Regions from separate parts of the Caballeronia sp. INML1 genome, predicted to be linked through region 1. Evidence: riboswitches for the same ligand, from Rfam matches in the RefSeq annotation. Region 1 holds a riboswitch; the other holds the start of a gene.
What was found. Region 1 has a riboswitch for glycine ahead of NCR38_RS30355 (D-amino acid dehydrogenase). Riboswitches for the same ligand answer to the same signal wherever they lie in the genome.

Region 1 (15,367 bases):
ACCGCGATGCGCGTGCGTTCGTCGTCGGACAGCGCGCGCTCCGCGCCGTTGACATCGCCGATGCGCGCGATCTTGATGGCTTCGAGGAAATGCTTCGCGGCCACTTCGCGTTCGCCGGCCTTGCGCGCGACGAGTCCCGCCTGATTGACGATCATCGACAGCGTGGCCGGCGACAGGCCCGTCGTCAGACGCGCGAGTTGTTCGAAGTCGATGTCGTCGTTCTTCTTCTTCAAATTGGCCGCATAGAAACGCAGGATCTCGGCGCGATCGTCGAGGCTCGGCAGCCGCACCTGCACCGTGCGATCGAAACGGCCGGGGCGCCGCAGCGCTTCGTCGAGATTGTCCGGATGATTCGTTGCAGCGACGATGATCACGCCTTCGTTCGATGCGAAACCGTCCATCTCCGCGAGCAGTTGATTGATGATGCGGTTGCTCTCCGCTTCGACCGGGCCGCCGCCGGTATCAGTGCGCTTGCCGAGGCCGTCGGCTTCATCGATGAAGATCACGGTCGGCGCGTTTTTGCGCGCGAGTTCGAACAGATGCTTCACCTTTTGAATGCCCACGCCGTAATACTTCGCGCTGAAGTAACTGCCCGTGATCGCGATGAAGTTCGCGCCGCATTCGCCCGCGAGCGCCTGCGCAAGCCGCGTCTTGCCGACGCCGGGGCCGCCCGTCATCAGAATGCCGCACGGCGCACGCACGCCCATGCCGGTAAATTGTGCAGGCTCGGTCAGCCACGCGCGGACATCGGTGAGCGCGGCCTTCGCTTCGCCCGCCCCGATGACGTCGTCGAAACGCAGCGTCGGCGACTCGCCGAGCAACTGCGCGCCGCCGCGCATCTCGCGGCGCATGAACCATAGGAGGCCGCCGAGCATCAGCAGCGGCAACATGAGGCTCAGGATGTCGCGCGAGCGATCAAACATCTCGCTCCAGCGCGCCACGCCCGTTCGCACGTCGGCGTCGGGCAGCCAGACGAGCTGATAGGGCGAACTCGCGCCCGGCTTCATGTCTCCGAGCAGGAGTGCATTGGAGAACGCGCCGTTATGGTCGGCCACGTAGTATTTCTCGCCCTTGAGCGTGGAGACGAGGATCGCATCCGGACTGACGCCGATCGTGGCGACGTTCCTGTCGCGGATATCGGTCAGCATTTCCGATGCATCCTTTTCCCGATGCGTCCAGGCCGACGCGTCATGGCGCATCTGGCTCGCGACGCCCGCGAGTGCCGCGGACTGCGACTGCGCGGTCCGTGACTCGTGGCGCCAATGCAGAAAGCTCACGCCCGCTACGAGCGCGGCCGCGATCAAACCATACGCGATATATCGGCCAACGCGTGACCGCAGCGAATTCCTTGCCGGTTTCATCAATCTTTCCCAATGGGGCCGAATGAGCGGCACCCTTCAATCTATCGTCGGAGGAAATGGCCTCGGGACGTGTCTCTTTCATTTCTCGGTGGTGGGATGCCCGCCGCGTATGTCTTGTGCACAAGATGGCGAGGCGATCGACCTTGATCCGCAGATCGTCAACCATGCGAGCATGGCCCTTTTATCGGGAAGTGCTCCGCTGGAATGGTGCCCAAATCGCATGACCATTCGATAACGCGGAACAGCGCGAGCGAGCGTCGAAACACGTCGTTTCAGCTTCTAGTCCCTTTTTTTAATTAACGGCAGGTGACGAGTGTTCTTGACGACCGTGTAAAAAGCGGATGATCCGCGCTCGCGGCGTGATGCAGGTTTGATGGCGTATGCAGGACGGAGCCAAGGATATCACGGGAAAAAACTCTGCTCCATCCGGTAAGGAATACTGCTTGCTTGGAGTGGTCCACTGTCCGCGACCATGGGGCGCGCGGCGGATACTGAACCGGAGGGACATAACATCATGTTGTATTACGCATTGGTCTTTTTCATCGTGGCGATCATCGCCGCCGCCCTCGGGTTCGGCGGCATCGCGGCGGGCGCAGCGAGCATCGCGAAGATCCTTTTCTTCATATTCCTTGTCATATTCCTCGTGACGCTGGTGATGGGGCTCATGCGACGTTGACGGCCTCCTGACGAAGGCGTCGTGTTGCGGCTGGCCGGCACGACGCCTTCTCTTCCCGAATCAACTCGCGATACCGTCGCTCGCTTCATCGATCAACCTGAGCGACACGTTCGCATCGTCCATCTCGCCGATTGCAAGCAATGCAAAGCGCGCGAGAAACAGCGACGTCTTCGCTTCGCCGAGTTGCGTCATCGTCTTGCACAGGCGCGTGTAGACAGCGTCGAGTTGTGCATCGTTCATGATGTTCTCCATCGTTCAATCGGTTGATGCGCACAGCGCGCGTGCAATCGCCGCGTCGATATCGCCGGGTTGCGCATCGCGCCAGCGGCCGAGCACATGGCCATCGGGCCTGAGCACATACACCGCGCCGGGCCGGGCGTCGTATCGCTCGAAGATGCGTCCCGTGTGATCCCATGCATGCACGCCCTGCGTGCGCGGATGCAAATGCGCGCTCAACGGCACCGCCTTGAACGGCAATCCGCGCGAGCGCAACGCGTGCGCCAACGTCGCGAACGCGGCGGGCAGCATGCCATCGTCGGTAAAGCACAGCGCGGTGAAGCTCGGGCCGGCGAGATCGGTCAGATGCGCTTCGCGTCCGTGCCCGGCCTCGACGATCGTCACCGGATACTCGGTCAGCACCGCGCCGGGAACAGGACCCGATGCGAATGCATCGCGATCGACGACGTTCAAGGGCGAGGCCGCGTACGTGATCGCGGACGTCTGGCGCGGATTGATCAGCGAACGCACTTCGGGATGTTTCGCCGCGAGACTCAATACGGCCGTGCGCATGAGATCGAAGGCGAACGAAGGCGGTGCCATGAACTCAGTGCTCTTCGTGCCGTAGCTCAGATTCTCGTGCGTGGCGGCGACGCGTTCGTCGGAATAGCTGTCGAGCAGCGTATCGGAGGCAAGTCCCTTCACGACGAACGCGAGTTTCCACGCGATGTTGTCGGCATCGTCGATACCGGAGTTCGCGCCGCGCACGCCGAAGATCGGCACGAGATGCGCGGCATCGCCCGCGAACATCACGCGCCGGTGGCGATAGCGTTCGAGCGTCAACGCATTGGCCTTGTAGATCGTGATCCAGATCGGCGACCAGGCGCCCGTTTCGCCCATCATGTCGAGCAGGCTTTGCACGCGCGGCATGACGTTATCGGGCTTCACGGCTTCGTCGGCATCCTCGCCGTCGCGTAATTGATAGTCGATGCGCCATACGTTGTGGGGCTGTTGGTGCACGAGCACGGTCGAGCCCGGATTCGACGATGGGTCGAAGTACGCGAGCCGCTCTGTCGGCCGCTCGCTCTCCAGTTCGATATCGACGATCACATAACGCCCTTCGTAGCTCGTTCCTTCGAGCTGAAGACCGAGCGCTTCGCGTATCGTGCTGCGGCCGCCGTCGCTCGCGACGACCCAGCCGGTTTCGAGCGCGTAATCGCCTTCGGGTGTCGTGAGTTGCAGCGTCGCGCCATCGTCGCGCGCGTCGATCGATTTCACGCGCGTTTGCCAGCGAATATCGATGAGGTCGGCGCGCTTCTCGGCGGCATCGAGCAGAAACTGTTCGATGTGATACTGCGCGAGATTGACCATTGGCGGCAGCTTCTGGTTTTCGTCCTGCGGCATCGTGAAATGCAGCACTTCCGTGTCGCGATAGAAGCTTCGGCCGCCCGTCCACGGCAGGCCCGTTTTCAGAAAGCCGCCGAGCGCGCCCAGGCGTTCGATGATTTCCAGGCTGCGCCGCGAGATGCAGATCGCGCGGCTGCCGTGACAGACCGAATCGTCCGCTTCGATCAGCACCGAGCGCACGCCATGATTCGCGAGCCCGAGCGCGACCGCGAGTCCGACCGGACCGCCGCCGACGATCGTCACGTCATGACGCTTCACTTCGACGCCTTGTTCCAGCGCCGGAACGCGCGCCGCATACTTTTTCGCCGTGAACGGATACGGCTTGAATGGCTTGTTCATCGAGTGCTCCTTGCGTGTTCCTCAAACGGCTTGCGCTGCGTTTTGCCTGATCGGCAACATCATGACGATGACCGCGCCGATTGCGAGCAACACCGCCGAATAGATCAGCCCCGACGTGAAGCTGTGCGTCGCGTCCTTCCGCCAGCCGACAATCAGCGGATTGAGCGCCGAGCTGATGTTGCCCGTCGCATTGATGACCGCGATGCCGATGGCGCGCGCCCTGAAGCTCAGTGCGTGATCGGGCGTGGTCCAGAAGATCGACATCGCCGTGTATGAGCCCGCCGACGCGAGGCATACGCCAAGCATGCGCAGCGCGGGGTTCGTCGAGCATGCGGTGCAGAGCCAGCCCGCGGCGGAGAAGAGCATCGGCAGCATCAGGTGCCATTTGCGCTCCTGCTTGCGATCCGAGCGGCGGCCCCAGACGATCATCGCGACGATCGTGCAGACCTGCGGAATCGCCGCGAGGAGGCCGATCGTGCGATTGCTCGCATCGGCGCTGAAGCTCTTGACGATGAGCGGCGTCCATACGGCGACCATCGCGAGCGTGTTCACGAGGCAGAAGTACGCGATCGCGAATTTCACCACGGTCGGCGAAAGCAGTTCCGCCACGATGCTCGTGCCGCGTGCATGCTGCGCCGGAGCGCTCGCGTCGCCGGAATGGTCAGATGCGAGCGTGTCGGCAAGCGCGCGCTTTTCGTCGGTATCGAGCCAGCGCGCGTTGCCGGGGTTGTCGTCGAGATAGCGATAGACGACGAGGCCGAGCACTGCCGACGGCAAGCCTTCCAGCAGGAAGAGCCACTGCCAGCCCTTCAGGCCGAGCGTGCCGTCGAGCCCGAGAATGAAGCCTGAAAGCGCCGAGCCGACGGCCGCGGTCACGGGCATCGCGATCATGAAAAGCGCATTGGCGCGCGCACGGTATGCGCCGGGAAACCAGTACGTGAGATAAAGCAGGATGCCGGGCAGGAAACCCGCCTCCGTCACGCCGACCAGCACGCGCAATACATAGAGCGACGCGGGGCTCGTCGCGAACATCGTGGCCGTCGACGCGAGGCCCCACGCGACCATGATCGTGCCGATCCAGCGGCGCGCGCCGATACGCGCGAGCACGATGTTGCTCGGAATGCCGCACGCGATGTACGCGACATAGAAGAGCGTCGTCGCAAGGCCGAATTGCGTGCTGGTGAGGCCGAGGTCCTTCATCATCGTCAGGCCGGCGAAGCCGATGTTGATGCGGTCCAGAAACGAAAAGAAGAACAGCACGAAAAGGAACCACAGCAGATGCCGCGAAACTTTCGCGATGACGGGCGGCTCCTGCGTGTGCGGGTTCGATGTGCGTTGCGTCGCGTTTAATGCGCCGCTTGCGCTCGTGGTTTCCATGCTGTCGTCTCCGGTCGTGTCGCTCTGTCGGACATCTGATGCGTCGGAGTATGAAGCGCGCAATCGTGCCGCTTGTCCTCAATTTGGGTACAGCGCGAGGCCGTCAGCGGCCCGGGGAAAACACTTACGCAGGGGAATCGTCAGACCTTGCCCGGCCCGATGCACAGCGCGAACAGTTGCCGCTGGCTCGAAATGCCGAGCCTGCGGTATGCACGCTTCTGATATGTGACGACGCTCGTCGCCTTGATGCCCATCGCATCGCCGATTTCCTGCGCGGTGCGGCCTTCGAGCACGCCGGTCAGCACGTCGAGCTCGCGCTTCGACAACTCCGGGCACAGGCCGCGCACGCGCGCGAGCATCAGATGCGAGATCGGCATGTCGCGCTGCCCGCAGATCGCGTAATGATGTTTCGCCGCGTGCGCGATGAGCGGCGCCATCGCTTCGATCAACGCGATCTCGCGCGGATGGTAGTTGCCGAAGCGCGTGTCGCGATACAGGTTCACGGAGAGCCACAGATCCGCGCTCGGCTGCACGAGCAGCGACACGCGGTCCGACACGTTCGGCTGGTGATAGCACGCCGCGCGATACGCCTCGTGCGCGATGTCCTCGCTCGTCTGCCGATGCAGCACGAGCATGGAGCCGGGCTTGTCGTTGCGCGCCGAGGAAACGATCTTCTGATTGCCGTCGAGCGCGTAGAAATGGCACGCGTAGGTGTCGGCGACATCGCGCAGGAAACGCCCGCCGCGATGATCCGCCACCGACACCGTGCGCGGCCGGTTGCCGAATTCATACGCGAAGATCGTGCACTGCGAAATCGCGGCGACGTCGCCGAGCAGCTTCAGCACTTCGGCGGCGAGCGCGTTGGAATCCTCGCTGCCGATCGACGACACGAGCCCGGTCGCGCGGCTGAGATCGAGCTGCCCGTTCGATGAGACGCGGTCGAGTCGCCAGGAGCGCATGATGGGCTGAACGAGATACGTGTGGGTCCCGCTATTCTAAGCCCGCGCTCCCGCCCGCTAGCGCGCGATAGCCGAGCGCAGCGCCGCATTGCGGCGCACGATCCAGTTGAAGAGCGGCGTGGCCATCAGCGTGCTGAGCACGGCCATCAGCACGAGGATCGAAAACAGTCCGGGCAGGATCACGCCCGCCGCGAGTCCGATGTTGATGATGATCAGTTCCATCAAACCGCGCGCATTCATCAGCGCGCCGATCGCCATTGCGTCGCCGGAAGGCTCGCCATTGGCGCGCGCGGCCGCCCAGCATGCGATGCCCTTGCCGCCGAACGACGCGAGCAGGATGACGACGGCCGCAAGCATGATGGCCGGGTCCATCAGCATGTCGAGCCGCGTGTTGAGGCCCGAGTAGGTGAAGAACATCGGCAACAGAAACACGACGACGAAGGGCTGCAGCATGTCGCGCAGCTTTTCCGTCAGCGGGCCGCGCGGCAGCGCCACGCCGAGCAGGAAGCCGCCGAACACGGCATGGATGCCGATTGCGTCCATCGCGAATGCGCAGAGCGAGAACAGCACCATCACGGTGGCGAGCACGCTCGTGGGCAGCGGTGCGTGCGGATTCAATCCGGCCGCGAGCCGGCGCAGCAGCTTCCCGCCGGCGAAGATCATGAAGAGCGCGAAGGCCGCGCCGCCGCCGATCGCCGCGTAGGCGCCCATCCACGAGCCGCCGAAGCTCGCGAGCACGATCGCGAGGATGCACCACGCGGCGGCGTCGTCGAATGCGCCCGCGGTCAGCGCGAGCGTGCCGAGCGATGTGCCGGCAAGCCCCCGTTCGTGGATGATGCGCGCGAGCATCGGAAACGCGGTGATCGCGATCGCCGCGCCGAGGAAGAGCGACGCCTCGTAGAGCCGCACCTTCTCCGCGAAGAGACCGGGGATCGTGTGCAGCCACGGCGTGAGCGCGAACGCGAGCGCGAACGGCGCCACGATGCCGGCAAGCGACACGCTCATCGCGCTTCTTGCGCGGGCGCGGAAATGGTCCGCGCGAAACTCCGTGCCGACGAGGAACATGTAGAGCCCGACGCCGAGCTGCGCCGCGACGTAGAGCATGCCCATCGTCGGCTTGGGAAAGAGCGCCTGCTGCCAGTGCGGGAGAAGCATTCCGAAGAGCGACGGCCCGAGCAGCACGCCCGCGATCATTTCACCGACCACTTGCGGCTGGCCGACGCGCTGCGCAAGCCTGCCGACAAGCTGGCTCGCGAGCACGATCACCGCGGCCTGCGCGAAAAAGTAGACGGACAATTGGGAAGACGGCATTTTTGAGCTGCGAAAGAACGAACGACGGGAGTCTGACGGCGAGCGCGGCGGTCTGTCAACGTGACGGGGGCTTGCCACGTCAGTTTTGTACCGGTATTGTCAAAAAGTTCGACAACGCGCCACGGAAGAGCTCGTCCCCCGCGACGACGCCGACGGAGCAACCGCCCCGGAAACTCTCAGGCAAAAGGACCGTGCGCGCCGGAACATCTGGAGAGCGGCGCCTGAACGCGCCCACCGAAGGGGAGCCCCGGCTGCCGACGCGAATGTCGGGCGGCCCGCGGGCGAAACTCTCAGGTACATGGACAGATGGGGCATCGGTGCCGGCTGCGGCATGTGGCCAAAGCCGGCGATGCTCAATCAATCTGGATCATGTCATGTCACGAATCGCCATCATCGGCGCCGGGATCACCGGCGTCACGACCGCTTACGCCCTTGCGCAGCGCGGCTTTCGCGTCACCGTTCTCGAGCGTCATCGCTATGCGGCGATGGAAACGTCCTTCGCCAATGGCGGGCAACTCTCGGCGAGCAACGCCGAAGTGTGGAATAGCCGTTCCACCGTGCTGAAAGGGCTCAAGTGGATGTTCACGCGCGACGCGCCCCTCCTGATGAATCCGCGGCCGGGCTGGCACAAGTACAGCTGGATCGGCGAGTTCCTGCGTCAGATTCCGAACTATCGTGCGAATGCCGCCGAGACGGTGCGCCTTGCGATCGCGGCGCGCGAGCATCTGTTTCGCATCGCGCGGGACGAGAACATCGATTTCGATCTCGAACGGCGCGGCATTCTGCATTTCTACGCGACCCGCAAGGAGTTCGACGCCGCATCGAGGGTCAACGAAATCCTGCGCGATGCGGGCCTCGACCGTCACCCGGTCGCGCCGGAAGAGATCGCATCGATCGAACCGGCCTTGCGCGGCTCGTTTCATGGCGGCTTCTTCACGCCGTCGGATTCCACCGGCGACATCCACAAGTTCACGCGCGGACTCGCCGATGCATGCGCGCGGCACGGCGTCGAGTTCCGCTACGACACGTCGGTGACATCCATCGACGAACAGGCGGGGCGGCTCACGCTGACCGTCGAGCATGCGGGCGAGGCGCAGGCGCTCCAGTTCGATGGCATCGTGATCTGCGCGGGCGTGGGCAGCCGGGCGTTTGCATCGATGGCGGGCGATCATCTCAACGTCTATCCGGTCAAGGGCTATTCGATCACCGTCTGTCTCGACGATGCGAAGAGCCGCGATCGCGCGCCGTGGGTCAGCCTGCTCGACGACCGCGCGAAAATCGTCACGAGCCGGCTCGGCGCGGACCGTTTCCGCGTCGCGGGCACGGCGGAGCTGAACGGCTTCAATCGCGATATCCGCGCGGACCGCATCGCGCCGCTCGTCGAATGGACGCGGCGTCATTTCCCCGATGTGTCGACCGCGCGCGTGATTCCGTGGAGCGGCCTGCGCCCGATGTTGCCCGGCATGCTGCCGAAAGTCGGGCAGGGCAGGCGTCCGGGCGTGTTCTATAACACCGGGCACGGGCATCTCGGCTGGACCTTGTCGGCCGCGACGGCGGAGATCGTTGCGGAGGCGGTGTTGCAGCGTTTGCCTTCGAAGCGCGTGCACGTTGGCGCGTCGTCGCGGGTGAGGATGGATACGCCGGCGTGATATCGTCGGCGCACTGTTCACTGTCCGAAGGAGCGCGAAATGGCCGAACTCGTCAATTGCCTTTGGTTCGACGGTAATGCCCGTGAAGCGGCGGAGTTCTACGCCGCCACCTTTCCCGATAGCCGCGTCGGCGCGGGCCATGCGTCCGCGAAGCCGGGCGTGGGGCAGGGGCCGGAGTTGACCGTCGAGTTCACCGTGCTCGGCCAGCGCTTCCTCGGACTGAACGGCGGCCCGAACTTCAAGCCGAACGAAGCGGTGAGCTTCATGGTGCATACCGGCAGCGCGGAAGAGACCGATCGCTACTGGAACGCGATCGTCGGCAATGGGGGCGAGGAAAGTCGGTGCGGCTGGTGCAAGGATCGCTGGGGTTTTTCATGGCAGATCACGCCGAAGCGGATGCTCGAGATTTTCAGCGGCCCCGATCGCGAAGCCGCGCGACGCGCGATGGACGCGATGATGACGATGAAGAAGATCGATATCGCCGCGATCGAGCGCGCGGCGGCGGGCGCGCATCGTTGACGCTACGTCCAGGGCGTGCTTGGAGCTTTTGTTAATCGGGCTTTCGCCGGGATCCGGCAAAACCTACAGCGAACGCTCGATAGCCTTGCCGAGCAAATCAATCCCGAGATCGATCTCTTCCTCGCTCACGGTAAGCGGCGGCGCGATACGAAACACCCCGCCCATGCCAGGCAACTGCACGATGTTCATGCTCAACCCGAGCTTCATGCACTCGCGCGTGATCTTCGCGCCGAGTCCATCGGCGGGCTCCTTCGTGCGGCGATCCCTGACGATCTCCACACCCAGCAGCAGACCGCGTCCGCGCACATCGCCGATGCAGTCGAAGCGCTCCATCAGATCGAGCAGCCCGCGTCTGAGCCGCGCGCTCATCACGTTCGCGCGCGCGACGAGCCCATCGCGCTCGACCACGTCCAGCACGCGCAAGCCGACGGCAGCCGGCAGCGGATCGGACACGTGCGTCGTGTAAAACAGATAGCCGAGTTCGTGCGCTCTTTCTTCGATCGCCGCCGAAGTGATGGTGGCCGCGAGCGGCAAACCCGCGCCCAGCGTTTTCGATAGTGTGAGGATGTCGGGCGTGACGCCGTCGCGCTGGCACGCGAACATCGTGCCCGTGCGGCCGATGCCGGTTTGCGCTTCATCGAGAATCAGCAGCATGCCGCGCGCCTCGCACTTGCGCTTCAGCGCCGCCATGTAGCCTTCCGGCAATTCGATGATGCCGCCCGAGCTCAGGATCGGCTCCGCAATGAACGCCGCGAGATTGCCGCTCGACTGACGATCGACGAGATCGAACGCGTAGTCGAGTTCCGCGAGCCAGTCGTAGTGACCGTTGCGCTCGAAGCGCGGGCGATACGGAAACGGCGCGGGAATCGCAAACGAGCCGACCGCCGCCGGACCGACGCCCTTGCGCCCGGCGCTGTACGTGGCCGACGCGGCATGGCCCGTCATGCCGTGCCACGACTGCGCGAAGCCGACGATTTCGTACCGCCCCGTGACGAGCTTCGCCATGCGGATCGCCGCCTCGTTCGACTCCGCGCCCGTGCTGAGCAGAAGCGCGCGATCGAGCCCGGCGGGCGTGATATCGGCGAGACGCGTCGCGAGATCGACCACGGGACGCGACAGCATCCCGCTGAAGAGATGGTCCAGCTTGCCCGCATATTCGCTGATCACCGACACGATTTCAGGGTGACTGTGCCCCAGCACGGCACTCATCTGTCCCGACGTGAAATCGAGGATCGCGCGGCCGTCGGCGTCGTAGACGAAGCTGCCCTGGGCGCGCTCGATGATCATCGGCTCGAATGTGCCGCCGTAGCGGATGAGGTGCTGTCTGGCGTTCTGCCAAAAAATTGCGTCGTCGTTCCGGGACACCTTGCTTCTCCTCTCGAAAGGTGAAGGGAATTTGCAGTGTAGTCGGCGCTCTGGTTTTATAGAATCGAATAGTTCTAATGCAAGATAGAAGAGGCGCTAATACCTTGAGTCTTTCGCTCGAGATCGAATTGCTGCGATCGTTTGCCGTCATCGCGGAAGTGCGGGCGCTGAGCCGCGCGGCGGAGCGGATCGGCCGGACGCAGTCCGCGCTCAGTCAGCAGATGAAGCGGCTGGAAGAGATCGTCGATCAGCCGCTCTTTCAGCGCACTGGCCGAGGCGTCGTGTTGACGAATCCCGGCGAGCGTCTGCTCGTTCACGCGCAGCGCATCCTGCGGCTGCACGACGAGGCGATGGCCGATTTATGCGGCAAGGGGCTGTCGGGCAGCATCCGTTTCGGCTGTCCGGACGACTACGCCGCCGTTTTTCTGCCGGCCTTGTTGCGGCAGTTTTCGAGCCAGCATCCCCATGCGCTGGTGGAAGTCGTGTGCGGCCCGACGCCCCGGCTCGCCGAGCAGTTGAAGAAGCGGGCGCTCGATCTCGCGATGCTCTCGCTGCCCGAAGACAGCCCCGGCGACGACGTGATCCGGCGCGAGCAGCTTGTCTGGATCGGCTGTCCGGGCATGGATTCGGCGCACTACGACCCGTTGCCGCTCGCGCTCTCCGATCCGGATACGCTCGATCACATTGCCGCGTGTGAGGCGTTGCAGCGCACGGGCAAGGCGTATCGCATCGCGTACGCGAGCAGCAGCCTCGCGGGTCTCACCGCGCTCGTGCGCTCCGGGCAGGCCTTCGCGGTCATCACGCAGACGGCGGTGCCCGCGGACCTCTGCGTGCTGAATGCCGACCCCGGCCTGCCTGCGTTGCCGGGCGTGGGCATATCGCTGAAGTTCGCGCGGGACCGGCCTTCGCTGCTGACGGCGGCATTTGCGGACCACATCCGGCTCACGCTGCCGTTGCTTTGATGAGATTGATTCGATTCGGCGAAGTAGGCCGAGAATCGCCCGCTTTCCGGCGCTTGGCGATTTGCTGACGCGCGCTACGATGCTTTCCATCCCCTCCAGCTCTTTTCCCTCCAGGGAGTGAGCGACTTCGCGTCGTGCGGATTCCGTCCGCACGACGTTTTTCTTTTGCGGCGGAAGATTGCGCGCGCGGGCTACACTAGCCGCTCACTTTCCGCTCACTTTCCGCGCCCTGAACGCCATGCCATCTCGCGACCACGACAGCGCCGACGACTCGCAAGACCCGGCGCTGCTGCGGCGCCTCTTGCGCGCCAAGGACCGCATGGATGCGTCGTCGCATGAAGACTGGCCGGTCAGGCGCCTCGCCGAAGTCAGCGGCGTTTCCGAAGCGCATTTCGCGCGCTCGTTCAAGCGGGCGTTCGGGATTCCGCCGCATCGCTATCTGCTGACGCGGCGCATCGAGCAGGCCGTCACGCTGTTGCGCGACACCGATCTTTCCGTCACGGACATCGCCTTCGTCACCGGGTGGGAGAGCCTCGGCACCTTCGGCCGCATCTTTCGCGATATCACCGGTCACAGTCCGGGCGCGATGCGCATCGAATCCCGCGCAGACGTTCCCGCGCTCGAGCGCGTGCCCGCCTGCGTGCTGAAGGCGGCGCAGCGCCCCGATCTCACGATCGCAGTTTTGGAGAAGCGGCGGCGCGGGGCGAACGGTACAGTGCGGCCATCTTCAACGAAGGAGGTCGCATGAACCAGGGCATCAGCGTGGTGGGCATCTATGTCGACGATCAGGACGAAGCGCTCGCGTTCTACGTCGACAAGCTCGGATTCCGCGTTCAAACCGACGTGCGCAACGGCACGTACCGATGGCTCACCGTGCAGCATCCGGATCAACCGTCGTTTCAGCTCGGCCTGTTCGCGCCCGGCCCGCCCATTCACGACGACGCCACCGCGCTCACTTTGCGCGCGATGGTCGCGAAGGGCGCGATGCCGCCGCTCGTGCTGTCCGTCGCGGATTGCCGCGCCACCTACGAGCGGTTGAAGGCGAGCGGCGTGGAGTTCACGCAGGAGCCGGTCGATCGCTTCGGCAGCGTCGATGCAGGATTCCGCGATCCCGCCGGCAACGGCTGGAAGGTGATCCAGGCGCCGCGCTGATCGGGACATGATCTGTCCGTGCTTGCGGAGAAGATGAAGTCTGTTCATACAACGTTTAGAACATGACCGACTTGCACCTTCAACCGCAACGAACCGGCACGGCTGACTCGTACGATCCGCCTCGCGACACGCCGGCGCTCGTGCTGGCCTGGATCAGGCGTGCCCGCGAATCGCAAATTCGTCACTACACGATGGCCGACAGGCTGACAGGCTGCGGCAGACGGCTCGGCCTCGGTGTCATCGGCATCACGGCGGCGACGGGCACGTCGGCGTTCCTGTCGCTCGTCGCGACGGCGATGTCGCCGGATGTGCGCGTCGTGATCGGCATGACGAGTCTCAGCGCGGCCGTGCTCGCCTCATTGCAGACGTTCCTGCGCTACAGCGAGCGGGCCGAACTCCATCGGCGTGCGGGTGCGCAGTACGGCGCGGTGCGGCGGCGTCTCGAGGCGATCCATGCAGCGGACCCTTGTATGCACGATGTCCGCGTGATCGATGCAGTGCGCGACGAACTCGACCATATCGCGCAGACCGCGCCGCATTTGCCGCGCACGCTGGCGAGTGGCGGGGCGATGGAGGCGAAGGGGTAAGCTCGGTCAGCCGCGGTATCTCGATTAGAGCTTGAATGGTCAGTACATTGAAATTTTTGCGCCGGCGCTACCGTTTGTCTTCCTCAACGCACCGTCGCGCGAAACGCAGAACGCGCGAAATCACTCGGCTTCTCGCGCTCGTCGCCCATTTGAATGCATAGCCGGACGCATCTTCCAAAGTGCCTTATTCACCTGAAGATTGAACGCATCCAATGCGTTTGTTTGTTCTTCCGAAACGTTGCCCGGTGTGCTACGGTGATTCGTATGTATTACTTGCGACCGGGCGATCGCTGATTGTCGATCGGCCTTCCGAACTGATTCGGATGGAGTGTGACAATGGACCAGCGGGCAGGCTGCTCGTCGCTATATCTCGTCATCTGCCCCCGATGTGAAAGCCTTTCATCCGTAGAAGAAAGCGTATGCCCGTTCTGCGGCGCGGACAGGCACGGGGCGGTACTGACGAAGGGCGCGGAGACGTCGCTGCGGGCTGTCGAAGCGGCGCGCGGCGTGACGCGCCATTTTCAGGCGCAAGACGAAGTGGCGCGCGTGCGATGGACCGTGCGTCCGCGTCGGCGCGAACCGCGTTTGTCCGCGCCCGCGAGCGCGTCCGCCAGCGCGGCGGCCGTGATGGAACCGCATCGCGCATCGAATTCGATACTGGCTACGGTCGCAATGGGCGGCATCGTGATTGGGGCGTGTTTCCTGATACGCGCTTATTTCGACCAGCATTCTTCGATGCCACGCGCAGGGACACTCCCAGTCGCGGTGGTCGGCAGCGTTGGGCAGGCAGCGCCGAAAGCCGACGTGCCGCCGCAGCGAATCGTCGAGGCGCCGTCTCGCGCTTCGACGAATCCTCCAGTCGAAACGGCTTCACCCTTGATTGCGGTTGCCGCATCCAGCGATGATCACACTCGCGAGGCCGTCGTGAGCGAACGACCGGTCGCGGCCAAACCTTCGGCGACCCGTGTGCAGCACTCGAGCAAAGCCGCGCCCAAGACTGTTTCCAAGCCCGTGTCCAAGGTCGCCTCCAAACCCGCCGCCGCGTGTGCGCATAAGACCGGTCGTGCGTGTACGGAGCAACCGCAACGCCGCGTCGCTAGCGCGGAGCCGAAGCATCGGCAGGCGAACAAATCGCCGAATCCTCCCCCGGTTGCACGAGCGAAAACAGGGACAAAGGAATTTCAAAAGGTCGCGGCCATTCCATCACCGGTGAAACCGGCCATGACCGCCGACGGAAGCTGGAAGCCGGGCAAAGCGAAGAATTGAGCGGAAGGCGAATCGCCGGATAAAAACTTCCGGCCAGGCGGGGGCGAGACTGGAAAGGAGAATGCGCTTCGCGCGAGACGCGAAGCGCGTGTGGGTTCTTTAATTGGCAGGCTGCCAGTGATCATCGACGGTCTTGTCCGTCACACGCACGGTCGCGACCAGCGGCGAATACCCGCGCAGCTTGATTTCATCGACGGCAAGCCGCTCCGAGCGATAAACCT
Region 2 (15,367 bases), on a different contig from region 1:
GTCTCGTCGTGCAGGGAATCGAGCACGGCGAGAAAGCTCTCGCCGGGCACGCAGAACACGCGCTCGACGCCGTGATGCACGAGCGCATCGACGACGAGACGCGCGCCGGTGGTTTGACTTTCGGGAAAAACGGACTGCGCGGAGGGGACAGCGGACGCCATGCGAAGAAGTCTCCTGTGAGTGTCCGGACGCTCGTACAGGCGAGCCGGACGGTGAGCGAACTGCCCTAAAGCTTACGCCGTCGGGCGAGCGTTCGGACAGAAGCAAAGCGGAATCTTTTTCCGGCGCGCGCAACCTTCGCGCGCCCGGCGCCGCATTTCCATCAGCCGAAATACCCCTTTTTCTCACCCTTTATCCAGCGATGGACGAAGGGTGAAGTTCGCAATAATGGCCTCACTGAAAAGCGGACACGGCAATGAGCCAAGTGGGTCCGCTTGCTAAAGATCGCAGTTACACCTCATCGGGGGCAAGTTTGAATATTCGTAAATTCATTGGCGCGAACAGCCGCGACGCATTGCGCCAGGTTCGTGAAGCGCTCGGCCCCGATGCCGTGGTGTTGTCGAATCGAACGCTGGATGACGGCTCCGTCGAGATCGTCGGCGTCGCGGACAGCGATATCGCGTCGATCTCGCCGGCCGCGAAGGAACAGGCAGTGCGTTCGACGAGCACGCCGCGCGCCGCTCTGGCGGCTGCGGCGGCCGCGATGCCGGCAAAACAATCCGCCGCGAATCCCTACGCGAGCGGCGACGTGTTCTCGTCGGTCTTCGGCGCGAACACCGACGCCGACGATGAAGACGAGTTCGCGCACGAACACGACGCGACGTCCGGCGAAGAAGCGCCGCGCACGATGGCCGAATCGAACCCGTGGCTGATCGAGCACGCGAAGCGCATCGCGCAGCAGGCGACGATGCCGTCGAACCGTCCGCTCACGGCGTCCGCCGCGATCGCACGCGGCATGGGCGTGCCGGTGCCGGTCGCCGCGCATGAGACGCGCGCCGACAAGATGCCGGAAGCCGGCAAGTACGCGATTCGCCAGCAAGCGCAGGCGCAGGCTCAAACGAGCCGCGTCGAGGCCGCCGGTCAGACGCGCGCTCAATCGAAGGTCGAAACGCCTGACTGGGCACGCGAGGCCGCGCAGGTCGCCGCACGCCGTGCCGCGCAGAAGATCAACGCGAGCGCGCCGCACGCCGACGCACCGGCGGCAAGCACCGCGACGGCCGCGCCCGAAGGCGCCTTCGAAGGTCTGCCGGCGAACGCGGCGGCCGTCGTGACCGAAGCGATCCGCGCGCGCATGGAGCAAGTCGTCAACGAAACGGTGATGAACGAGCTTTCGTCGATGCGCACGATGATGGAAGAGCAGTTCTCCGGTCTGTTGTGGGGCGAGCGCCAGCGCCGCAACCCGACCGGGGGCCTGCTGACCAAGCGTCTTTTCGCCGCCGGTTTTTCCGCGCAGCTCGTCCGCATGATGGTGGAGAACATGCCGGAAATGGAAAACGTGGAAGGCGCGCTCGAATGGGTGCAGCAGGTGCTCGAATCGAATATCCCGGTGATGGATAGCGAAGACGCGCTGATGGAGCGCGGCGGCGTGTTCGCGCTGATGGGCCCGACGGGCGTCGGCAAGACGACGACCACGGCGAAGCTCGCGGCGCGCTGCGTGATGCGCTTCGGCGCGAGCAAGGTCGCGCTGCTCACGACCGACAGCTACCGGATCGGCGCGCACGAGCAGTTGCGCATCTTCGGCAAGATCCTCGGCGTGTCGGTGCACGCGGTGAAGGACGCCGCCGACCTGCAGCTCGCGCTTTCCGAGCTGCGCAACAAACATATCGTGCTGATCGACACGATCGGCATGAGCCAGCGCGACCGCATGGTCTCGGACCAGATCGCGATGCTGTGCGGCGCGGGCCATCCGGTGCAGCGCATCCTGCTGCTCAACGCGACGAGCCACGGCGACACGCTCAACGAAGTCGTGCAGGCATACAAGAGCGCGGCGGATCAGCCGCCGCTCGCGGGCTGCATCCTGACCAAGCTCGACGAAGCGACGAATCTCGGCGGCGTGCTCGATACCGTCATCCGCTACAAGCTGCCGGTGCATTACGTGTCGACCGGCCAGAAGGTACCGGAGAACCTGTACGTCGCGACCAAGCGTTTCCTCATCAAGAGCGCGTTCTGCATTCCGCGCGACGGCTCGCCGTTCGTGCCGCAGGACGAAGAAGTGCCGGCGCTGCTCTCCGCACTGTCCGCGCGCGCCACGACCGAACTGCATGAGGTGCACTTTGGATAAGTTCGTGCTCGACCAGGCGGAAGGTCTGCGACGGCTGCTCACGCGCGCCGGTTCGCGCGTGGTGGCGGTGGCGGGCGGGCCGGCGGGCATCGGATGCACGTCGGCGGTGGTGAATCTCGGCGCGGCGCTGTCCGTGCACGGCAAGGATGTGCTCGTCATCGACGAGCATCGGGGCGCGGGCTCGGCGAGCCGCATGCTGGGCCTCTCCGATGCAGGCGCGCTCGCCGCTGTGATGTCGGGCCGCCGCGCGCTCGCCGATGTCGTCGAGCGCACGCCGTTCGGCTTCTCGCAGATCGCCGCGCCGCGCGACGAGCGCATCAGTCACGACGCCGCGCAGTGCCGCGCATTGCTCGATGGTCCGGCGGACATCGTTCTCATCGACGCGCAACTGGACCGTCACGGCGCACTGTCGACGCTCGCGGCGCAGGCGCATGACTTTCTCATCGTGACGCGGGTGGCTGCGTCGGCGATCACCGAGGCGTATGCGTGCATGAAGCGCCTGCACTACGCCCATGCGATCGGCCAGTTCCGCGTGCTCATCAATCACGTGCAGAACCCGGCCGACGCGGCGGTCGCGTTCGACAACCTGTCGGGCGTCGCGAGCCGGTATCTGGCCGTGTCGCTCGTGCAGGCAGGGTATGTGTCCGAGGATGCGCGCGTCGCTCGGGCGAAGGAGCTTTCACGCTGCGCAGTCGAAGCGTTCCCGGCTACGGCCGCGGCGCGCGACTACCGCGCGATTGCGGCGGAGCTCCTGCACTGGCCGATGCGCCCCGCGCCGTACATGCGCGCGGCGAACGGTCAGCCAGACGCGCGAATTCCGGTTGGCGACTCTGAACAGGGCGGGCGGGAGGCGGCGCATCGTGTGGCCGCGCTTCACGACTTTGCAATGACCAGCACGGCGTCGATGTGATCAAGATAGGTGACCAAGATGTATAACGCCCAAGGCAAACTCTCACAGTCGGACGTCCTGACGAAATATGCGCCGCTCGTTCGCCGACTGGGGCTTCAGCTCGTCGCCAAGATGCCGGCGAGCGTCGATCTCGACGATCTCATCCAGGCCGGCATGATCGGACTCATGGACGCGGCGAGCCGCTACAAGGAAGATCAGGGCGCGCAATTCGAAACCTACGCGAGCCAGCGCATTCGCGGCGCGATGCTCGACGAGCTGCGCGCGAACGACTGGCTGCCGCGCAGCATGCGCAAGACGTCGCGCGAAGTGGAATCGGCGGTGCACAAGGTCGAGCAGAACCTCGGCCGCTCCGCAAGCGAGACGGAGATCGCCGAGCACATGAACATGCCGCTCGACGAATATCAGTCGATGCTCCAGGATCTGCACGGCAGCCAGCTGATCTACTACGAAGACTTCGACCGCTCCGCCGACGACGAGCCGTTCCTCGACCGCTATTGCGTCGATCGCTCGGACCCGCTTTCGGCGCTGCTCGACGACAGCCTGCGCGGTGCGTTGATCGAAGCGATCGACAAGCTGCCCGAGCGCGAGAAGCTGCTGATGAGCCTCTACTACGAACGCGGTCTGAACCTGCGCGAAATCGGCGCGGTGATGGAAGTCAGCGAATCGCGTGTGTGCCAGTTGCACAGCCAGGCGGTCGCGCGTCTGCGCACGAAGCTGCGCGAGCAGGCGTGGACGAGCGTCGAGGCGTGATCCGGCCTTGAGCCGGGGTGCCCGCCTGCATGCGGGCACGTCGATTCAATTCGCTTCGAAGTCGCGCGTTTCGGCGAAGACGGTTTTCCCTTCGCCGAGACTTTTTGCGCGATACATCGCACGGTCGGCGGCGCGCAGCACGGCGGTGATGCCGGATTGTTGCGCGGCCGTCGCGCTGGAAAGCAGACACGCGCCGATGCTCGCCGATACCGACACCGGCCGCTCCTGCACCGAGGTCATCGCGCCGAGCACCGAGTGAATGCTGTCGGCCACCGACAGCACCGCCGCGCGATCGCGTACCTGATGCGCGAGCACGACGAACTCGTCGCCGCCCAGACGCGCGATCGTGTCCGTCTTGCGCATGCGCTTCGCGAGCGATTGCGCGAAGGCTTGCAGCAGCATGTCGCCGACGGCGTGACCGTAGGTATCGTTCACTTCCTTGAAGCCGTCGAGGTCGATGAGGAGGAGCGCGGCGGCGTGGTCGCCATCGGCATCGCGCGTGCTCATCGCGCGATCGACGACCCGCTCGAGCGCGTATCGGTTGGACAGACCGGTGAGCGGATCGGTCGATGCCTGACGTGCGAGATCGCGATTCGCGTTGCCGAGCCGATCGACGAGCACGCTCAAATACACCGATGCGCCCAGCACGCTCAAGCCCAGCCCGATCGCGGCGGGAAGATTGGCGCGCCACCACGGCTGCCAGATACCGAGCGCGATCACGATGATGAGCGCCGTCGCGCACGACACGGCGAGCGTGCGCTTGCCGTATCGGCATCCCGAGCCGATCAGAAACCAGAACATCACCCAGATGAGCGGTAGCGCGATCGCACCGCCCGCCGCGAGCGCGAGCCCGAGCAGGGTTTGATCGGCGATGGTCGTGACGGTGAGACGCTTCTCCGAAGGCGAACTCATGCGGCTCACGATCAGGAGCGTCACCGCGCCGTAAGACACATAGAGCGCGACGAGGCGTGCAACCAGCAGTGCATCGTATGAAGGGCGTAGCCAGGCGAAGACGCCGTAGGCCAGAAGAACCGCCGCTCCCATCCAGACCCGCAGCGTGGCCTGCTCGCGTTCGGGATTCCGGTGTTCGGACCATGCGAAGGCATAAGTCCGGCGTGCCGGTTGATGCGCCTGCTCCATACTGAACCCCTGGATGGTGATTTCTTTCTTTTATCTTGCTGTCATGTACTGCGGCCCCGTCGCGTGGCATCGGCTGGATGGAGTGGCATCGAATTGCGCCGAGCGAGCGATCCGCTATTTTGCAACGTTTTGTGAAGACGCTGTGTTTCGTGTAATAACGGCTTTCGGACTTCTATTTCTGATTCACTGTGATGCGCGACGAATCTCTTTCTCTGGCTGGCGAATGGCTGCCGGTTTGCAATAGCGAAGACGTTCCCGAAGGCGCTGCGCGCGGGTTCGTCGTCGCCGATGAGCGGATCGTCGTGTGGCGTGACAGTGTCGGCGCGGCGCATGTGTGGCGCGATTACTGTCCGCATCGGGGCGCGCAGTTGTCGCTCGGACATGTGATGCGCGATCAGATCGTGTGCCCTTATCACGGCTGGCGTTACGACATCGAAGGGCAGTGTCTGCACATTCCGTCGAATCCGTCGCTGCGTCCTTCGAAGCGTGCCTGCGCGACGACCTTCGTCAGCGAGGAGAAGTACGGCGTCGTGTGGATGTGCTTGAGCGAACCGGCTTACGCGCTCGATTTCTTTCCCGAAGCCGCGATTCCCGGGGGGCGGCGCATCAATCTCGCGCCGCAGACTGTGAGGTCGTCGGCGCCGCGCGTCGTCGAGAATTTTCTCGATATGGCGCACTTTTCGTTCGTGCATGTGGGGATTCTGGGCGAAGAGACGCATACGGAAGTGCCGGACTATGAAGTCGTGCAGACTTCCGATGGCGGACTCGAAGCGCGGCAGTGTCGATACTGGCAGCCCGCGGGGATTCCGGGGCAGGGCGGCGGCGCGATGATCGACTATGTGTATCGCGTCAAGCGGCCGTTGATCGCGAGTCTCACGAAGATGGCATCGGGCGGGCAGGGCGCGCTGCATATCATGCTGGCGGCGTCGCCGGTGACGCAGACGGAGACGCGCGCGTGGCTCGTGTCGATTCATGAGGACGACACGACGCATTCCGATCAGGCGCTCTACGACTTCAATATGGAGATCCTGATGCAGGACACGCCGATCGTCGAGTCGCAATGGCCTCGGCGTCTGCCGCTCGATCTCGATGCGGAGCTGCATCAGCGGTGTGATCGGATGGCGGTGGCGTATCGGAGGTGGTTGGCGGGGATGGGGTTTGGGTGGGGGACGATGGTGGGCGAATCGGGAGCGTTTTCCGGCGAGCGCTAGTTCAGCCGGGCCGGCGGAATCGCGGACAGAAACAACCAACGAACGACAACCGGATCGAGGGGGAATTCATTGGCGCGCCCGGCTGGGATCGAACCAGCAACCCCTGCCTTCGGAGGGCAGTACTCTATCCATTGAGCTACGGGCGCATCGGAGAAAGGCCTTGCGTGAGGGAGCGCCCGAAAACAAAAGGCGCCTACAAGGCCCATGCGAATCCGAGAGAATACCTGTTTTCCATGACTTCGTCCATCGCACGGGCCTGGACGCATCGCGCGAAGCATCACACGATTCGGGTAAACGCCCGCACCGCCGCCCCGGCCACCTCGCGCCGACAGTTAAGCGTTCCGTCTATAATCGACCGTGCCTTTCCCCAAGGCCCGCGCAAGCGCAATGCGGTAGCTGTCACGCTGTCACTGAACCGACTCACACCAAAAAACGGGAGACGAGACAAGCATGAGCGAAGCACCCCACGGAGCCCCGATCAAGACACCCGGCCAACTCATCGCCGCGGTCATCGCGGGATTCGGCATCCCGGTCGCCATCATCATTCTGCTCGCGGTGTATGTGAACAACTCGACGCGTACCGGCGCGGGCACGGACATCGAGCAGTCGGTGAAGGAGCGCATCGCGCCCGCCGCGCAGGTCGATATCCGCGATGCCAACGCACCGCGCGTCTACAAGACCGGCGAAGAAGTTTTCAAGGCCGTCTGCTCGGCCTGTCACGCAGCGGGCACCGCTGGCGCACCGAAGTTCGGCGATGCCGGCGCGTGGGCCCCGCGCATCGGCGAAGGCTACGACACGCTCCTGCACAACGCGCTCAACGGCAAGGGCGCGATGCCCGCACGCGGCGGCGCCAGCCCCGACGATTACAGCGACTTCGAAATTGCGCGCGCGGTTGTCTATATGGCGAACGGCAGCGGCGGCAAACTGGCCGAACCGGCGCAACCCGCGTCGGGCCCAGCGGCGAGCGCGGGCGCATCAGGTGCGGCAGCGGCTTCGGGCGCGGCGGCTCCGGCGGGAGCGAGCGCGAATGAGAACGCGCAGGCGGCGGCAGCCGTCGCGGCGCTGGCATCGGTGCCGCAGGCTGCATCGGCTGCGCCGGCGGCCGGCGGTCAAAGCGCGGATGCCGCGCAGGCCGGCAAGGCACTCTACGAGCAAGTCTGCCAGGCGTGTCACGCGGCCGGCGTGCTCAACGCGCCGAAGTTCGGCGACAAGGCCGCATGGGCGCCGCGCCTGAAGGAGCCGATGGACACCGTCTATAACTACGCGCTGCACGGCAAAGGCGCGATGCCGCCGAAGGGCGGATCGAACGCGCCGGATGCGGACGTGAAGGCGGCCGTCGATTACATGGTGAACGCGGCGAAGTAACCTTCTCGAGTGCAATGAGAAAAACCCTGCGTCTTGCGGCGCAGGGTTTTTTGTTTGGAGCACGAAGAAGGCATCAAGGTTTCTGCAGCATCGCCTTGAGCATCGCCATACGATCCTTCGGCGACAGCGGCTTTTCCTCGGCGGTCGGTGGCGGCGCATCGTCGAGCAGCATCTCGGGGATGAAGCGCGAGGGCTCGCACACCACCGTCTCCCGCGCGCGCTTTCTCTTCTTGCACCAGTTCAGATGCAGACTGCGCTGCGCGCGCGTGATCGCGACATACATCAGCCGGCGCTCTTCCTCGATGCGCGAATCGTCGACGGGCGCGTCGTCGTCCGAGCTGCCGCGATGCGGCATGATCCCTTCTTCGACGCCCACCAGAAACACGTGCGGATACTCCAGTCCCTTCGACGCATGCACCGTCGACAACCGCACCGCATCCGGATCTTCCTCCTTGCCTTCGAGCATCGACATCAGCGCGACGGTCTGGATCAGGCCGAGCAGGTTCTTGCCTTCATCGGCGAACCCGTCGGCGGTGTCGTAGCCTGTCTGCTCCGTTCCCGGCGCGGCTTCGGGCTTCGTGCCCTTGCGCTTGAGCCATTCGAGAAACTCGAGCACGTTCTGCCATTTCGACTGCGCCTGGCGCTCGTCGTACGCATCGTAGAGATACGACTCGTAGTGGATGGCTTCCATCATGTCGTCGAGCACTTCGGTCGCGGGATCGCGTGCCGCGCGGTCCGACAGCCGGCGAATCCATTCGCAGAAGGTGCGTAGCGGCTCGACCTGCCGCGCAGACAGACGCGCCTCGATGCCGCCCATGAACACCGCCTCGAAGAGCGACACCTTCGCCGCGCCCGCGAACGCGCCGAGCGCTTCGAGCGTGGTATTGCCGACGCCTCGCCGCGGAGTCGTGATCGCGCGAATGAACGCGGGATCGTCGTCGGGATTGGCGATCAGGCGCAGATACGCGATGAGATCCTTGATCTCCGCCTTGTCGAAAAACGACTGCCCGCCCGACAGCACATAAGGAATGCGCTCGCGCCGCAGCACTTGCTCGAAGATGCGCGCCTGAAAATTGCCGCGATAAAGAATCGCGTAGTCGCGGAACTGCGTGCGCCGCTCGAACTTGTGCGCCGATAGCCGGAACACGACGGATTCCGCCTCGTGCTCCTCGTCGTTGCAGCCGGTGACGGTGATCGTGTCGCCCATGCCGTGCTCGGACCACAGTTTCTTTTCGAACAGCTTCGGATTGTTCGCGATGACATTGTTCGCCGCCGTCAGGATGCGCACCGTCGAGCGATAGTTCTGCTCCAGCTTGACGACGTGCAGCTTCGCAAAATCCTTGCCGAGCTGCGCGAGGTTTTCGAGCGTTGCGCCGCGCCAGCCGTAGATGGCCTGATCGTCGTCGCCGACCGCCGTGAACGCCGCGCGCGGGCCGGCGAGCTGCTTCAGCAATTCGTACTGACAGGCGTTGGTGTCCTGATACTCGTCGATCAGCAGATAACGCAGGCGGTTCTGCCACTTGTCGCGCACCTGCTCGTTCTCGGCGAAAAGCTGCGCGGGACGCAGGATCAGATCGTCGAAATCGAGCGCCTGATACGCGTGCAGCGTCGCCGCATAGCTGCGATACACGATCGCTGCCTGGTGCTCGTCGTCGTTGCTCGCGAGCACGGACGCCTGATCCGGCGACACCATCGCGTTCTTCCACAGCGAGATGATCGACTGGATCTTGCGGATCAGCCCCTTGTCGGTCGTGCCGAGTTGTTCCTGGACCATGCCGAAACAGTCGTCCGAATCCATGATCGAGAACTGCGGCTTCAGCCCGACGTGCTCCGCTTCCTGCCGCATGATCTGCACGCCGAGCGAGTGGAAGGTGCAGATCGTCAATTGATTGACGGGAATCTTGCGGCCTTCCTTGCCGGGCGTCGTGAGCGTCTTGCCTTCGAGCAGCTTCGCGGTGCGCTCGCGCATTTCGAGCGCGGCCTTGTTCGTGAACGTGAGCGCGGCGATGTGCTTCGGCTCGAAGCCGCGTCCTTCGATCAGATGCGCGATCTTCTGTGTGATCACGCGCGTCTTGCCGCTGCCCGCGCCGGCGAGCACGAGACAGGGACCATCGAGATAGCGCACGGCTTCGCTTTGCGCGGCGTTGAGACCAGCGGACATCGTATTGGGCTTCTGGAGTTCGGGGCGCGCTTGCTGAAACCCGCGCGCGGAGGAGAGCGCGATGTTAACACGATAGCGGCGGCGCGGTTCCGGCCCTCGTTCGTGCCACAATATCCGATCGAATTTACGACAGGACGATGCCCGCATGAGCACAGCACTGAAAGTCGGCGTGATGGGCTACGGCCTCGCCGGCGCGACATTTCACGCACCCGTCATCGAGCACTGCGGCCGGGCGGAAGTGACGGCCATCGCGACGAGCCAGGCCGAACGCGCGACGGCGGATTATCCGAACGCGCGGATCGTCGCGGACTTCGAGGCGCTGCTCGCCGTCGACGGGCTCGAATGTGTCGTCGTGGCGACGCCGAACGACACGCACTTCGATCTCGCGCATCGCGCGTTGTCGGCGGGCAAGCATGTGGTCGTCGACAAGCCGGTCACGCTTTCCGCGCGCGACGCACGCACGCTCGCCGATCTCGCCGCGCAAGGCGGTCTCGTGTTCGCGCCGTTTCACAACCGCCGCTGGGACGGCGACTTCATGACGGTGCGCGCGCTCGTCGAAAGCGGGCGGCTCGGGCGCATCACGCATTACGAATCGCATTTCGACCGTTTTCGCCCGAAAGTGCCGCAGCGCTGGCGCGAGGAAGCCGAGCGCGGCGGCGGCCTGCTGTTCGATCTGGGGCCGCATCTGATCGATCAGGCGCTGACGCTCTTCGGCGCGCCGCAGACGGTGACGGCGTTCGTGAAGGCGCATCGCGATCACGCGCACGCGCCGGATTACGTGCATCTCGTGCTCGGTTACGACGACAAGGAAGTGATCCTGCACGCCAGCGCGCTCGCGGCGCTGGAACCGCCACGTTTCGCGATCCACGGCACGCGGGGCAGCTATGTGAAAAACGGGCTCGATACGCAGGAAGACCAGTTGCGTTCCGGCATGCGGCCCGGCAATCCGGAGTTTGCGAAGAATCCGCCGGGCGTGCTGCGCGAAGTCGATGGCGATCTCGACCTGCGCCATGAATTCGCCACGAAGGACGGCGCGTATATCGAGTTTTATCGCGCGCTGGCGGCGTCGATTCAGGACGGCAAGCCGTTTCCCATTTCGCCGCAGGACGCGGTCGATACGATGACGATCATCGAACTGGCGATTCAGAGTGACCGGGAAGGGCGGCGCGTGCCGTTTCGGCAACTCGACTGAACATCGTTCAGCGGACGTGTTCGGTGTCCATCGAACGCGCCCGAATCCGTTTGACAAGCCCTATTCGGTCGCGTAAATTCTGCCGCACGCGTCGGGAGAGCGCGTGGTTTCGTTCATGCAGCGAAGACCGCGCCGCCGAAGGGGCATACCCGCAAACTCTCAGGCAAAAGGACCGACGGCGTCGAGGAATTCGTTTCCTCGCACTCTGGAGAGCGGCAGCGGCTTCCTCATGAAGCCAGTTGCCCACCGAAGGGGCGCGCGATGAACCGCAGCACGACCGTGCACGGTTCGCGCAATCTCTCAGGTACCGAGGACAGAGGGGTCACGCATCGCATCCGCTACGGGGCATGAGCCTTGCGCGCTGCTTTCGGCAGCACGAAAAGGCATCGGCCGGGCGAAATGTGCGCGGCGTGGCCTTTTTTGTTTCGCGAACCGAGGCCCCGATGACCGAACTTCAACACACGCCCCTGCACGCCGCCCACCTCGCGCTGAACGCGCGCATGGTCGATTTCGGCGGCTGGGACATGCCCGTCAACTACGGTTCGCAGATCGACGAGCATCGCGCCGTGCGCACCGACGCCGGCATGTTCGACGTGTCGCATATGCGCGTCGTCGATTTCGAGGGCGACGCCGTCCGCGAATTCTTCAGGTACGCCATCGCCAATAACGTCGACAAGCTCACGACGCCCGGCCGTGCGCTCTACTCGTGCCTGCTCAACGGCAACGGCGGCGTGATCGACGATCTGATCGTCTACTACTTTTCCGAAACGAGTTTCCGCGTGGTCGTGAACGCGGGGACGGCGGAAAAGGACATCGCCTGGTTCGGCCAGTTGAATGCCGAAGGCGAATTCAATCTTTCCATCACGCCGCGCCGCGATCTCGCGATCATCGCCGTTCAGGGCCCGACCGCGCGCGAAAAGACCTGGCAAGTGCTGCCGGACACGCGCGCGCAAACTCAGGACATCAAGCCATTCAACGCGGCCGTTTTCCCGTCGACGCAATATGGCGAGCTGATGCTCGCGCGCACCGGCTATACCGGCGAGGACGGCTTCGAGATCGTCGTTCCGGCGACACAAGTCGAAGCGTTGTGGAACGCGCTCGCCGCCGTGGGCGTGAAGCCCGCCGGCCTCGGTGCGCGCGACACGCTGCGTCTCGAAGCCGGCATGAACCTGTACGGTCAGGACATGGACGAGACGGTTTCGCCGCTCGACGCCGGCCTCGCATGGACCGTCGATCTGAAAACGCAGCGCGATTTCGTTGGCCGCAGCGCGCTCGAGGCGCACGGCTCCAAGGCCAATTTCGTCGGGCTCGTGCTGATCAAGGAAAACGGCAAGGCGGGCGGCGTGCTGCGCGCCCATCAGAAAGTCGTCACGCCGCACGGCGACGGCGAGATCACGAGCGGCACCTTTTCGCCGTCGATGCAGGAATCCATCGCCTTCGCGCGCGTGCCGGCGGCTGTCGCCGTCGGAGACACGGTGCAGGTCGTCATCCGCGACAAGCAACTTCCGGCGCGCGTGGTAAAACTTCCGTTCGTGCGCAACGGCAAGGTTCTCGTCGAGCTGTCGTAACGCCGTCGCGCCCGTTTCCTCGAATCAAGAACCTCACGAAAGCACACGCAAGGAGCATCCAATGAGCATCCCGGCCGATCTGAAATACACCGAATCGCACGAATGGGTCCGCACCGAATCCGATGGCACGCTGACCGTCGGCATCACCGATCACGCGCAGGAAGCGCTCGGTGACATCGTCTTCGTCGAGTTGCCCGCGGCGGGCAAGACCGTGACCGCGGGCGATGCGATCGCCGTCATCGAATCGGTGAAAGCGGCATCGGACATCTACGCGCCGGTCTCGGGCGAAATCGTCGCATCGAACGACGCGCTCACGTCGGCGCCCGATCAGGTGAACGGCGCGCCGTACGAAAGCTGGCTCTTCAAGATCAAGCCGGCGGGCGACGCCGGCCTGGACAAGCTGCTCGACGCCGAAGGCTACGGCAAGTCGATCGGCGAATAACTCATCTCAATGACGATTGCGGCTCAACGGTGAGCCGCATCGCAGGAACTCACATGAAGCTCGAACACCCGGATCGCCTGATGAACCGCACTTCCCTGTCACTCGCCGCGCTCGAATGCCACGACGCATTCGTCGAGCGGCACATCGGCCCCGATGAAGCGGACCAGCGCGCGATGCTCGAAGCGCTCGGTTTCGCGTCGCGCGCGGCCTTCATCGACGCGGTGATTCCTGAATCGATCCGCCGCAACGAAACGCTGCCGCTCGGTGCGTTCACGCAGCCGAAGAGCGAAGCGGAAGCGCTCGCGTCGCTGCGCCGGCTGGCGGACGAGAATCTGGTGTTTCGAACCTACATCGGCCAGGGTTACTACGGCACGCACACGCCGGCGGTGATCCTGCGCAACGTGCTCGAAAATCCGGCGTGGTACACGGCTTACACGCCGTATCAGCCGGAGATTTCGCAAGGCCGTCTGGAGGCGCTGCTCAATTTCCAGCAGATGGTGATGGACCTGACCGGCCTCGCGATGGCGAACGCCTCGCTGCTCGACGAAGCCACGGCCGCAGCCGAAGCGATGACGCTCCTGCAGCGCGTCGGCAAGCCGAAATCGAACGTGTTCTACGTCGCCGATGACGTGCTGCCGCAGACCATCGAAGTGGTGAAGACGCGCGCGAAGCCCGCGGGCATCGAAGTGAAGGTCGGCCCGGCCGCGGATGCTGCGAGCGCGAACGCGTTCGGCGTGCTGCTGCAATACCCCGGCGCGAATGGCGATGTGCGCGACTATCGCGCGCTCGCGGAAGCAATCCACGCGGCGGGCGGCCATGTCGTCGCGGCGGCGGATCTGCTCGCGCTGACGCTCATCACGCCGCCGGGCGAATGGGGCGCGGATGTCGCAATCGGCAATACGCAGCGTTTCGGCGTGCCGGTCGGCTTCGGCGGGCCGCATGCGGCGTACATGGCCGTGCGCGACGAATTCAAGCGCCAGATGCCCGGGCGTCTCGTCGGCGTGACCGTCGATGCGCAAGGCAATTCCGCGCTGCGCCTCGCGCTGCAAACGCGTGAACAGCACATTCGCCGCGAAAAGGCGACGTCGAACGTCTGCACGGCGCAAGCGCTGCTCGCGATCATGGCCAGCATGTATGCCGTCTATCATGGCCCGCGCGGCCTGAAGACGATCGCGTTGCGCGTGAACCGCGTGGCGTCCATTTTTGCGGCCGGCGTGAAGAAGCTCGGCTATGCAATCGCCAACGACACGTTCTTCGACACGATCACGATCGACAGCGGCGCGAGCACGACCGCGCTGCATCAGGCTGCGTACGCCGCGCATATCAACCTGCGCCACGTGAGCGCGACGCAAGTCGGCGTATCGCTCGATGAAACCACCACGCGCGACGACCTGCTCAAGCTCTTCGCGCTGTTCGCCGAAGTCGCGGGCAAGACCGAAACGTTCGATATCGACGCGCTCGATCAGGCCGCAGCCGATCCGCTGCCGGCGCAACTGCATCGCACGAGCGCGTACCTCACGCATCCGGTCTTCAATCGCCACCACTCCGAACACGAAATGCTGCGCTATCTGCGCAGCCTCGCCGACAAGGATCTCGCGCTCGACCGCACGATGATCCCGCTCGGCTCCTGCACGATGAAGCTCAACGCGACATCCGAAATGCTGCCCGTCACGTGGCCCGAGTTCGCGCAGATTCACCCGTTTGCGCCCGCCGAGCAAACGGTCGGCTATCGCACGATGATCGATCAGCTCGAACAGATGCTCGTCGCGTGCACGGGTTACGCGGCTGTTTCGCTGCAGCCGAACGCCGGCTCACAAGGCGAATACGCGGGGCTGCTCATCATCCACGCGTATCACGAATCGCGCGGCGAAGGGCATCGCAATGTGTGCCTGATTCCGGCGTCCGCGCACGGCACGAATCCGGCGTCGGCGCAGATGGCGGGCATGCAGGTCGTCGTCGTTGCGTGCGATTCGAACGGCAACGTCGATATCGAAGATCTGAAGGCGAAGGCCGAAAAGCATTCCGCGAATCTCGCGGCGATCATGATCACGTATCCGTCGACGCACGGCGTATTCGAGCGCAACGTCCGCGAGATTTGCGACATCGTGCATTCGCACGGCGGCCAGGTGTATGTCGACGGCGCGAACATGAACGCCATGGTCGGCCTGTGCGCGCCTGGCCAGTTCGGCGGCGACGTGTCGCACCTGAACCTGCACAAGACGTTCTGCATTCCGCACGGCGGCGGCGGGCCGGGTGTCGGTCCGGTTGCAGTCGGCGCGCATCTGGCGAAGTTCCTGCCGAATCAGGCATCCACGGGTTACAAGCGCGACGACGCGGGCATCGGCGC

Region 2: another riboswitch for glycine. It lies ahead of gcvT (glycine cleavage system aminomethyltransferase GcvT); the one in region 1 lies ahead of NCR38_RS30355 (D-amino acid dehydrogenase).

What each region holds. Positions count from the first base shown of each region.
Region 1 is NZ_JALQDT010000076.1:20,457-35,823, forward strand. It holds gene NCR38_RS30320 (AAA family ATPase) at 1-1,361, opposite strand, end outside; gene NCR38_RS30325 (DUF1328 family protein) at 1,876-2,037, shown strand; gene NCR38_RS30330 (hypothetical protein) at 2,098-2,277, opposite strand; gene NCR38_RS30335 (FAD-dependent oxidoreductase) at 2,293-3,999, opposite strand; gene NCR38_RS30340 (MFS transporter) at 4,021-5,376, opposite strand; gene NCR38_RS30345 (LuxR C-terminal-related transcriptional regulator) at 5,517-6,335, opposite strand; gene NCR38_RS30350 (cation:proton antiporter) at 6,393-7,646, opposite strand; glycine riboswitch at 7,767-7,840, shown strand; glycine riboswitch at 7,851-7,955, shown strand; gene NCR38_RS30355 (D-amino acid dehydrogenase) at 8,021-9,295, shown strand; gene NCR38_RS30360 (VOC family protein) at 9,335-9,814, shown strand; gene NCR38_RS30365 (aspartate aminotransferase family protein) at 9,878-11,179, opposite strand; gene NCR38_RS30370 (LysR family transcriptional regulator) at 11,257-12,141, shown strand; gene NCR38_RS30375 (helix-turn-helix domain-containing protein) at 12,380-12,889, shown strand; gene NCR38_RS30380 (VOC family protein) at 12,886-13,293, shown strand; gene NCR38_RS30385 (SLATT domain-containing protein) at 13,356-13,880, shown strand; gene NCR38_RS30390 (hypothetical protein) at 14,508-15,146, shown strand; gene NCR38_RS30395 (hypothetical protein) at 15,246-15,367, opposite strand, start outside.
Region 2 is NZ_JALQDT010000043.1:19,517-34,883, reverse strand. It holds gene NCR38_RS13225 (thiamine pyrophosphate-binding protein) at 1-161, opposite strand, end outside; gene flhF (flagellar biosynthesis protein FlhF) at 473-2,281, shown strand; gene NCR38_RS13215 (hypothetical protein) at 2,274-3,191, shown strand; gene NCR38_RS13210 (RNA polymerase sigma factor FliA) at 3,210-3,941, shown strand; gene NCR38_RS13205 (GGDEF domain-containing protein) at 3,987-5,081, opposite strand; gene NCR38_RS13200 (aromatic ring-hydroxylating dioxygenase subunit alpha) at 5,273-6,292, shown strand; tRNA gene NCR38_RS13195 (tRNA-Arg) at 6,363-6,438, opposite strand; gene NCR38_RS13190 (cytochrome c5 family protein) at 6,743-7,657, shown strand; gene NCR38_RS13185 (UvrD-helicase domain-containing protein) at 7,731-9,818, opposite strand; gene NCR38_RS13180 (oxidoreductase) at 9,964-11,010, shown strand; glycine riboswitch at 11,093-11,195, shown strand; glycine riboswitch at 11,206-11,337, shown strand; gene gcvT (glycine cleavage system aminomethyltransferase GcvT) at 11,454-12,578, shown strand; gene gcvH (glycine cleavage system protein GcvH) at 12,640-13,020, shown strand; gene gcvP (aminomethyl-transferring glycine dehydrogenase) at 13,074-15,367, shown strand, end outside.